DNA from 3 places in the Bacillus sp. M13(2017) genome. Region 3 is predicted to be linked to each of the others. Evidence: riboswitches for the same ligand, from Rfam matches in the RefSeq annotation. Region 3 holds a riboswitch; each other region holds the start of a gene.
What was found. Region 3 has a riboswitch for thiamine pyrophosphate ahead of thiC (phosphomethylpyrimidine synthase ThiC). Riboswitches for the same ligand answer to the same signal wherever they lie in the genome.
Positions count from the first base shown of each region.

Region 1: linked by a shared signal. The riboswitch ahead of CGQ22_RS19930 (MTH1187 family thiamine-binding protein) and the one ahead of thiC (phosphomethylpyrimidine synthase ThiC) in region 3 are both predicted to bind thiamine pyrophosphate.
Region 2: linked by a shared signal. The riboswitch ahead of tenA (thiaminase II) and the one ahead of thiC (phosphomethylpyrimidine synthase ThiC) in region 3 are both predicted to bind thiamine pyrophosphate.

Region 1 covers NZ_KZ268508.1:113,804-117,104, reverse strand. Annotated here, with positions in the region: gene CGQ22_RS19940 (ABC transporter substrate-binding protein) at 1-764, opposite strand, end outside; gene CGQ22_RS19935 (ABC transporter permease) at 761-1,534, opposite strand; gene CGQ22_RS19930 (MTH1187 family thiamine-binding protein) at 1,506-1,826, opposite strand; TPP riboswitch at 1,928-2,029, opposite strand; gene CGQ22_RS19925 (non-ribosomal peptide synthetase family protein) at 2,082-3,301, opposite strand, start outside.
Region 2 covers NZ_KZ268518.1:5,313-8,613, forward strand. Annotated here, with positions in the region: gene CGQ22_RS27585 (SH3 domain-containing protein) at 1-589, opposite strand, end outside; TPP riboswitch at 859-970, shown strand; TPP riboswitch at 1,031-1,134, shown strand; gene tenA (thiaminase II) at 1,220-1,915, shown strand; gene CGQ22_RS27595 (ABC transporter ATP-binding protein) at 1,884-2,633, shown strand; gene CGQ22_RS27600 (ABC transporter permease) at 2,633-3,301, shown strand, end outside.
Region 3 covers NZ_KZ268502.1:153,369-156,669, reverse strand. Annotated here, with positions in the region: gene thiC (phosphomethylpyrimidine synthase ThiC) at 99-1,859, opposite strand; TPP riboswitch at 1,972-2,087, opposite strand; gene lldP (L-lactate permease) at 2,159-3,301, opposite strand, start outside.

The sequences.
Region 1 (3,301 bases), on a different contig from region 3:
GGTTCCTTAATTGCAAAATTATAACCTTCTGTTGTTGCACTCATAAACTTTTTCACAAAGTCTTTATCTTGCTTCGTATGTTTTTCACTCGTAATAATAACAGGACTATAGAAATCAAGCGCTGGGTCTAAGTCTTTTACCATAATCGTATTTAACTCTTTTCCTTGGCGCTTCGCTTCAATTCCATCCCATCCGTAATAAATCCATTCAAAGTCTGCATCACGGCCGATTGATTTAAAGAAATCGGTTTGTCCTAAGATGATTTTTTCAACTTTATTAAAATCAGCTTGATGCTTATCCATAATCGTCTTTAATGTCGCTTCTTCTGCTGGTCCTCCCCAGCCGCCGTAACGTTTACCTTCAAAATCTTTCGGTGACGTCATATTATCTTTCTTAAGTGATGCAAATGCTGAAGTGTTATGCTGAATAATCGCTCCGACAGATACAACAGGAATCCCTTCCACACGAGCCAACGTTACATTTTCTTGTGCGCTTATTGCGAAGTCAGCTTTTCCTGATGCTATCATTTGCTCTGCTGTTACATTGTCACCCGGTTGAATAATTTCTACATCTAATCCTTGCTTTTTGTAATAATCTTTCGTTTGTGCTACATATAAGCCAGTATGATTCGTATTTGGAAACCAATCTAATACTACTTTTACTTTTTGATCTTTACTTTTACTTTCTTCTTTCTTCGCCGGATTACATCCAGCCACGCCTACCGCTACTAAGGCAGCTAACATAACTTTCAAACCTTTTTTCATTTTCTGCCGTCCTTTCTATATATCCATGGTGCTGTTATTCTTGCCATAAACTCTACGATAAAATACAGGCACAATGTCACCATAACGATGATTGCTGCAACACCAAATACTCGGGCAGTCAAAAAGGATTTTGTAGCCCTCGTAAGCATAACGCCTAATCCTTCACTTGCACCGAGCCATTCTCCGATAATTGCCCCCATTACGCTATATGTAACTGCAATTTTTAAACCTGAGAAAAAGTATGGGAGCACTGCTGGAAATTTTACTTTCTGGTAAACTTGCCATTTCGTCGCCTTCATTGTTTGTAACAGTTTCAGCATATTTTTATCTACTGTTTGAAAACCTTCTAAAATACTAAGCGCAATTGGGAAGAAACAAACGAGTATTACGACCATTACTTTCGGCAACATCCCATATCCAAACCAAATAATAAATAGCGGTGCAAGTACAACAATTGGAATTGTTTGCGAAATAACGAGCAATGGATTTATTAAAATACGAAATAACGGTATAACGTCCATAATAATTGCGATGCTCGTCCCCAATAAAATTGCAAAGAATAGTCCAATTATAACTTCCTGCAGTGTTTGCATCGTATTTGGTAATAGTAAATCTTTCATCCCAATTAATTCTTGAACAATGGCAGAAGGCTTTGGTAAAATCCACGGTTCGATTTTAAATAATGAAACAGATCCTTCCCATATCGCAATGAGAAGGATAAGCCAAATAGTTGTAATAAGTTTAGATTGCTTCTGGTTTTGCATATTCATCACGGTACTTCCAAACCTTTTCATCTATCGTTACACCAGTGCTTGGACGATAATGGATTTTAATAGAAGTAATCACTTCTTCTGCTCCAGCATCGACGCAAGCTTGTTGTGCACGTTTAACGACATCAAGAAGTACATCTAATTCTCCTTCCAAAGTTGTTTCCATTGCCCCTACTTCATAACGAACTCCCGATTGTTGCACAACTTCAATTGCTTTATCGACAACAGAATATACATCTTTCGTTTTCGCTTGTGGTACTACTGAAAATGACATTGTAACTTGTTGTGACATAATAAAATCCCCCTTATAAAATTAAATTTCAAAAATAAGAAAAGGCTTTCCTACTGCGTAGGAAAGCCTTGTATGCAAGTTATTATAGAATAACATATGCTACATCACTTTAAGTAACTCCCTACGCTGGCATTATCCAGATCAGGTTGAGGGTCGATGTTTACTTACATCCTCTCAGCCAATTGGCTCCCCGGTCCTTAATTCGTTTTCATTGTAGCATGATTTATTTTATTGAACAAACAAAAGCATGCATAATCATTTCATTATTTTTGGAAAATATCCAACTTTTTCACCATAAGCTAATAACTGCTGTATAAATTCTTTATTAATTGCTGGTACTTTCAATTCTTTTTTCTTAATCCATTCATTCGTTCTACGCGTACCCATTACAATTTCAGATTGCTGTGCTCCATCTCCTGCAACTTGAGAAGCAATTAACTCTGCTATTACTTCATTTCCCTTTGCTAATTCCAGTCCGGCATTTTCATATTCTGAAAGTGGAACCATTTCAAGATTGTATCCACACTCTCCAATTAGCTGTATAAATTGTTCAAACTCAATTTGATGTGGATGACAAATATGTAACGTCTCTCCTACAATTTGCGCATCTTGTAAATACGATACAATTGATTTACTAGCAAAATCAATTGGTGTGAAATCAACTTTCCACTTCACATTTGGTGCTTTCCCAATTAATAGCATTGTTTTAATAAGACGATAAAATGCGTTTCCTTCAATATTTTGTTGGAACGAACCTGTTTCTGAATGACATGCTAAATTACCTGCACGATAAATATTTCCACGCAAACCATTTTTCATTGCTTCACGAACAATGTTTTCCGCTTGTAGTTTACTATTTGAATATACATTCTCTAAGTCTACACTGTAATTAAAATCACCAGTTTTCATGTATGTATCCCATTGATCTACCGCTAATTCTAACGGGATACCAATTGTAGAAATAAAATGGAATGTAGCGCCTTTTTCCGCTAATGCTAGCATACGGCTAGTCCCTTGTACATTTATATTTTCAAATTGTTTTACATCTCCAAAATGTCTTACATCTGCACCGCAATGAATTATCGTATCCATCTTAGAACTGATGAACATAAATTCTTCTTCGCTCATCCCAAGATACTCTTCTCCTAGATCGCCAGCTACGGCCTGTATACGCTGTAACCATTCTTCACATATATCATTAAAATAGCCTGTTAATGTATCTATAATTCTTTGCTGCACATCTTTGGTTGGTCTTACTAAACAATAAATAGTAGCAGATGTATCTCTTAGCAATTCATATAATATGTGTGATCCTAAATAACCAGTAGCTCCTGTTAAAAAGACATTTGAAATCTGTTTTTCTTCAAAAACGTTTGCATACGTAATAGTATCTGGTTCGTGAATTACTTTATATTCCCGAAATACTTCTTCTTTCTCTACTTTTACTTCTCGCTCAATTCGAGCTAATCCATATA
Region 2 (3,301 bases), on a different contig from region 3:
TACTAGCGGTGCTACGTACATTTAGATTAGGTGTTGCAACAGTATATTTTGTATTATTTTGAACGGTGATTCCTTTTACTAAGGGTTGTGAACCATTAGAGATGAATGCTTTTTGTACGTAACCTGTTTGGCCATTATGCGATATTTTATACCATTCGCCTTGATCTTCTTGAACGGTAATAAACTTGCCATTTGGTAATACATCTAAAATGGAAGATTCTAAATTAGGTTCAGAGCGAACGTTTAATGCATTAGCATTAACGATGTATTGATCATTAGAATGAAGTTTGTTTTTTAGTAAAATAGCATCTTTTTGTACATAACCTACTTTATTATGAACAGATACTTTATACCACTCATTAGTTGTTTTAAGGATGTTCACTTTTGTATTAAAGCGAATTGTATCAATTGATGTGCTTTTTACGTTATCTTCTGTATGTAATGCTACTTGATCGACTTTGACATACCCAGTTTTAATATTAGATAATTGTTCAGCGTTTGCTTTTTGTACATTTGTTTCACCCATAGAAGGAAGTAAAGAAGCAATCGCTACAGTAGTTGCTGTTAAAGCAGTAGCTTTCATATTCATGGAATAGAGACCTCCTCTAGTTGTATAGTTGTAATTTTATTATAGTATAAAGATATAATATAGTGGGTGTATTCACATAAATGTAATATGAAATCAATATAAAAATAAATTTTTTGAGGATAATGATTCCTTCTTATGCAATTAATTGGGGTTTTATTTTCTAAAATAGAATGTATGTATTGTATAAATTTGATATTCTGTTAATAATTAAGAAAATTAAAAAAGTTGATGATGTCTTATTAGGGTGTTATACTGACAGTGATAATTTTATAGTTTGCTAGGAGAGCTGGTGTTGCCAGCTGAGAGTAGGCCGTAAGCCTTTGATCCTTTTTATTACCTGATCTAGATTATGCTAGCGTAGGGAAGCAATTCGGACACTAACAATGAGTCCCCGTTTCTTTGCGTATAGAAACGGGGCTTTTTTATTTGAAAATTTCATATTGAAACCACTAGGGGTGCTTGATTTGCTGAGAGAGGAATAATCCTTAACCCTTACAACACCTGATCTAGGTAATACTAGCGAAGGGAAGTGGAACATCGAATAAATGTATAACTTTATTTGCTGTAACCACTTCTTATATATAGAAGTGGTTTTTTATTTAGATACATATATTGAAAGGGGATAGAGAAATGAAATTTTGCGATAGATTATTAGAAACTGTGCAACCGGTTTGGGAGATGAGTCATAATCATCCGTTTGTAGTAGGTATGGGAGATGGCACGTTAGAAAAAGATAAATTCCAGTATTATATTATTCAAGATTATTTATATCTGCTAGATTATGCAAAGTTATATGCGATTGGTGTTGTAAAAGCAACGAATCCACAAGTAATGGGAAAGTTCGCTGAACAAATTGATGGAATATTAAATGGCGAAATGACAATCCATAAACAATATGCAAAAAGACTTGGAATTTCTATAGAGGAGATAGAGTCTGCGAAACCATCTGCTAAAAATTTAGCTTATACAAATTACATGATGTCTGTATCTCAAAATGGCACACTTGCGGAATTAATAGCAGCGCTTCTTCCATGTATGTGGAGCTATTGGGAAATTGGAAAGCGTTTAAATGATATTCCTGGAGCAAGTGATCATGAGTTTTTTGGTGAGTGGATTCAAGGATATAGTTCGGAAGAATACGGTAATCTGTGTATTTGGTTAATAGATTTATTAAATGAAATGGCAGTGGGAAAGTCTGAGACAGAACTAGAAAGATTAGAGGAGATTTTCTTAAATTCCAGTCGATTTGAATATTTATTCTGGGATATGTCCTATCGTAAGGAGATGTGGGGATTTGAGGAGCAAGAACATACTACAGTTTCATAATGTTTCTTTTCATTACGATGAGAAACCAATCATCCATGAATTAAATGCTTCTATACATGAGAAAGAGTTTGTCAGTATTATCGGACCGAGTGGATGTGGGAAAAGTACTTTATTTCGCCTTATTACAGGTCTAGAAAAGGTAAGTACTGGACAGATAGAACTGACAGAAACAAAGCACCATCCTGTAGGATATATGCCGCAAAAAGATATGCTTTTGCCGTGGAGAACAATTATTGAGAATGCTGCCCTGCCGCTAGAGTGCCAAGGTGTACAGAAGAAAGAAGCAGAAGTAAAGGCAAAGGAACTGTTACATAAATTTGGTTTGCAAGGGTATGAGAAAAAATATCCGAAAGATTTATCTGGTGGTATGAGACAACGTGTATCTTTTATTCGAACTTTATTAACAGGCGGGGAAATATTGCTGTTAGATGAACCATTTAGTGCGTTGGATGCTTTAACGAAGACCTCTTTGCAAGAATGGTTGTTTGAACAATGGCAAGAGTGGGAAAAAACAATTTTATTCATTACTCATGATGTTGAAGAAGCGTTATTTCTTTCAAACCGAGTTTTAGTAGTGGAACAGCAGCCGATAACGACTTTGACTGAGCGGACTGTACCGCTTGATCATAACAGAACACGAAAAGATTTATATAAACCGGAAGTATTAGCGCTGAAAGATGAGCTTCTTAGTATGTTACAAAGGCAGGTACTTGTGTGATGAACCGATTGAAAGAATTAGTTCCTGCTATTACACTTTCTAGTATTTTACTAGCTGTGTGGGAAATAGGAGCAAGAATTGTAGATGAGATGTACATTTTACCGTCACCTTCTGCGATTGTAATGAAGATATGGAAACTAAAAGACATATTATTTACAGTTCATTTACCTGCAACGTTATACGTCGTTTTAATAGGTGTTGTTATCTCTATCGTATTAGGTGTAGGGCTAGCGATGTTAATGAATGCGAGTACATGGATGGAGAGAGCATTTTATCCATTATTAGTTGCTTCACAAACGATTCCGATTACTGCGCTTGCTCCGCTATTTGTTTTATGGTTTGGATACACAATTTGGAGTAAGGTTGTTGTCACAGTTTTAATTACGTTTTTCCCAATTGCGGTCAATACGTATGATGGACTGCGTAGTACGAAAAAAGAATGGGAGGAGCTCTTAGTTACATATGGAGCAACAAAAAGAGATATTTTTCTTAAATTAAAGTTGCCGTCTGCTCTTCCTTATTTTTTCTCAGCTTTAAAAATTGCAGTTCCGCTTAGTGTTATCGGAGCAGCAATTGGAGAATGGCTCGGTGCACAAGCTGGGCTTGGATATTTCAGTAAGAGAATGATGACGCAGTTAGATGAAGCTGGCGTATTTGCACCTATTGTA
Region 3 (3,301 bases):
CAGAAGCCCCATTTTGCTACCGTCTTAGCAAATGGGGCTTCTTCTATAATAAAGTTAGGTACTACAGTGTGATCAATCAAGTAAAGAGGTGTAACGTGTTATTGATATAAATGACTACCAGCTTCTTTAAATTCTTCTGCTTTCTCTTTCATTCCTTTTTCAATTGCTTCTGTCGTTTCTAAATCATTTTCTTTTGCATATTCACGAATATCATGTGAAATTCTCATACTACAAAACTTCGGTCCACACATTGAACAGAAGTGAGCTGTCTTTGCCCCTTCTGCAGGCAACGTTTCATCGTGATATTCCATCGCACGTTCAGGATCTAAAGATAAATTAAATTGATCGCGCCAACGGAATTCGAAGCGTGCTTTTGAAAGTGCATCATCACGCTGATGAGCCGTTTTATGTCCTTTCGCAAGATCAGCCGCATGCGCTGCAATTTTGTACGTAATAACACCCGTGCGTACATCATCTTTGTTTGGCAAACCTAAATGTTCTTTCGGCGTTACATAACAAAGCATCGCCGTTCCAAACCAGCCAATCATCGCAGCTCCAATCGCTGATGTAATATGGTCATAACCTGGTGCAATATCTGTCGTTAACGGCCCAAGTGTGTAAAACGGCGCGCCCTGACAAATATCAAGCTCTTTCTCCATATTCTCTTTAATTAAGTGCATCGGTACATGTCCAGGTCCTTCGATCATAACTTGCACATCATGTTTCCAAGCAATTTTGGTTAATTCACCAAGTGTTTCAAGCTCAGAAAACTGTGCTTCGTCATTTGCATCTGCAATAGACCCTGGACGTAATCCATCTCCAAGAGAGAACGAAACATCGTACTGCTTCATAATTTCACAAATCTCTTCAAAGTGAGTATATAGGAAGTTTTCTTTATGATGGAATAAACACCACTGTGCCATAATCGAACCACCACGTGAAACGATACCTGTCGTACGCTTTGCCGTGATTGGAATGTAACGAAGCAATACACCAGCGTGAATCGTAAAGTAATCAACGCCTTGCTCCGCCTGCTCAATTAACGTATCACGATATACTTCCCACGTTAAATCTTCTGCAATTCCGTTTACTTTTTCCAGCGCTTGATAGATTGGTACAGTTCCAACTGGTACAGGTGCGTTACGAATAATCCACTCACGCGTCGTATGAATATTTTTACCTGTAGATAAATCCATAATCGTATCTGCACCCCAGCGCGTTGCCCACGTCATTTTCTCTACTTCTTCTGCAATCGAAGAAGATACAGCTGAGTTTCCGATATTCGCGTTTACCTTCACATGGAAGTTACGCCCGATGATCATCGGTTCAGCTTCTGGATGATTAATATTCGCCGGTAAAATAGCGCGGCCTTCTGCGATTTCCTTACGAACAAACTCCGGCTCTACCCCTTCACGAATCGCAACGTATTCCATCTCAGACGTAATAATGCCATTACGTGCATAGTGCATTTGCGTAACATTTGCACCTTCCTTTGCTCTAAGCGGCTTACGATCCATTTGCGGGAAAACAGGTGTATGTTTCGAAGCCACTTTCACACCGTCATCCTCTGGTTTCACTTCACGCCCTTCGTATGCTTCTACATCACCACGCCCCATAATCCAAGAGTGGCGCGGCGTTGGAATGCCTTTTTCCAACTCGACCTTATACGCAGGATCTGTATAAGGACCGCTCGTATCATACACACGAATTGGCGGATTTGGAACGCCATTCGTTTCGCTTTGTTCAATCTCACGCATCGGGACTTTCATACCTTCTCGTGGTCCATCCACATATACTTTCTTACTCCCTGGTAAACTCGATTTCAATTCAATTTGCTCAGCTGAAACAGATTGTTTCATAAACTTTATTGCCCCCCTGTTCGTGACAAGGACGAGATATGGCCAGCGCATGCCAAAATAAAAAGAGCCAGGTCCATAGAAAAATAAGGACCTGGCTCATAAAGACATCATTATGTAAAGCCGTTAACTTCCCTACGCTGGTACGAGCCAGATCAGGTCCAAAGGGTTAAGAAGTTCACGCGCTTCTCTCTCAGCCTACGCATACGTTAGGCACCCCTAGTTTATCACTGATTTAATTTTCAATACTTTCCCATCATACACCATAATCTGAAAAATTCAAAGTTTATTTCTTTTATTGTTTATGGAATCATCCACGTTAAATAATACGCCTGCACATACGTCATAATACCAACAATAATTACGAAGAATAAACTATGCTTTACTGTAAAACGGAACAAATCCGATTCTTTTCCAGCAAGTCCAACTGCCGCACAAGCAATTGCAATCGATTGCGGAGAAATCATTTTTCCTGTTACACCGCCCGTTGTATTTGCTGCAACGAGAAGCACTTCAGATACACCGACTTGCTGCGCTGTAATGGCTTGTAAATTCGAGAACAGTGCATTCGCAGACGTATCAGACCCTGTTAGGAATACGCCAATCCAGCCTAAGAATGGTGAGAAGAACGGGAATAGTCCGCCAGTTCCGGCTAATGCTAACGCTAACGTAGAAGATAGACCAGAATAGTTTGCGATAAATGCAAACCCTAGTACGAATCCGATAGATAGAATTGGCATTTTTAATTCGCTTAACGTTTCTTTAAATGTCACTACTGCATCTTTTACATTCATTTTCAAAATAAACATGGAAATGATACAAGCAATTAAAATCGCTGTTCCAGTTGCCGATAATACATCAAACTTTAGAATTGCCTCGTAAGGCGTTGGTTTATTTACAATGGGCTCTGCTTTCATTACTAAATTATGTAGACCTGGAATTTCAAACTTAAATACAAGACTTTCTAAAGCCCCTCCTGGAGCGAATAATGCCTTAAAGAAACTTTGGCTCCAAATGACTACCATAACCGTTAATACGATAAATGGAGACCATGCCTTCACCACTTTTCCAAACGTTAATTTCGGCATCGATGCTGCTGTCGTTGCTGCTACTTCACTATTTGCTTGCCCGGATTGATAAGTTTCTTTCGGCTGCCAAACTTTTAAGAACAGCGCTAAACTAATTAAACTTACAAGTGCCGATGTAATATCCGGAAGTTCCGGCCCTAAAAATGTCGCTGTAATGAACTGCGTAATCGCAAATGAACTACCCGCTACAAGTAACGCAGGCCACGTTTGTCTTATACCTTTAAATCCATCCATTAAAAATACGATAAAGAATGGAACAAATAATGATAGGAACGGTAATTGATGCCCAGCCATTTGTCCAATTTTATGTGGATCAATACCTGTTACTTGTCCAGCAACTGTAATCGGAATTCCCAT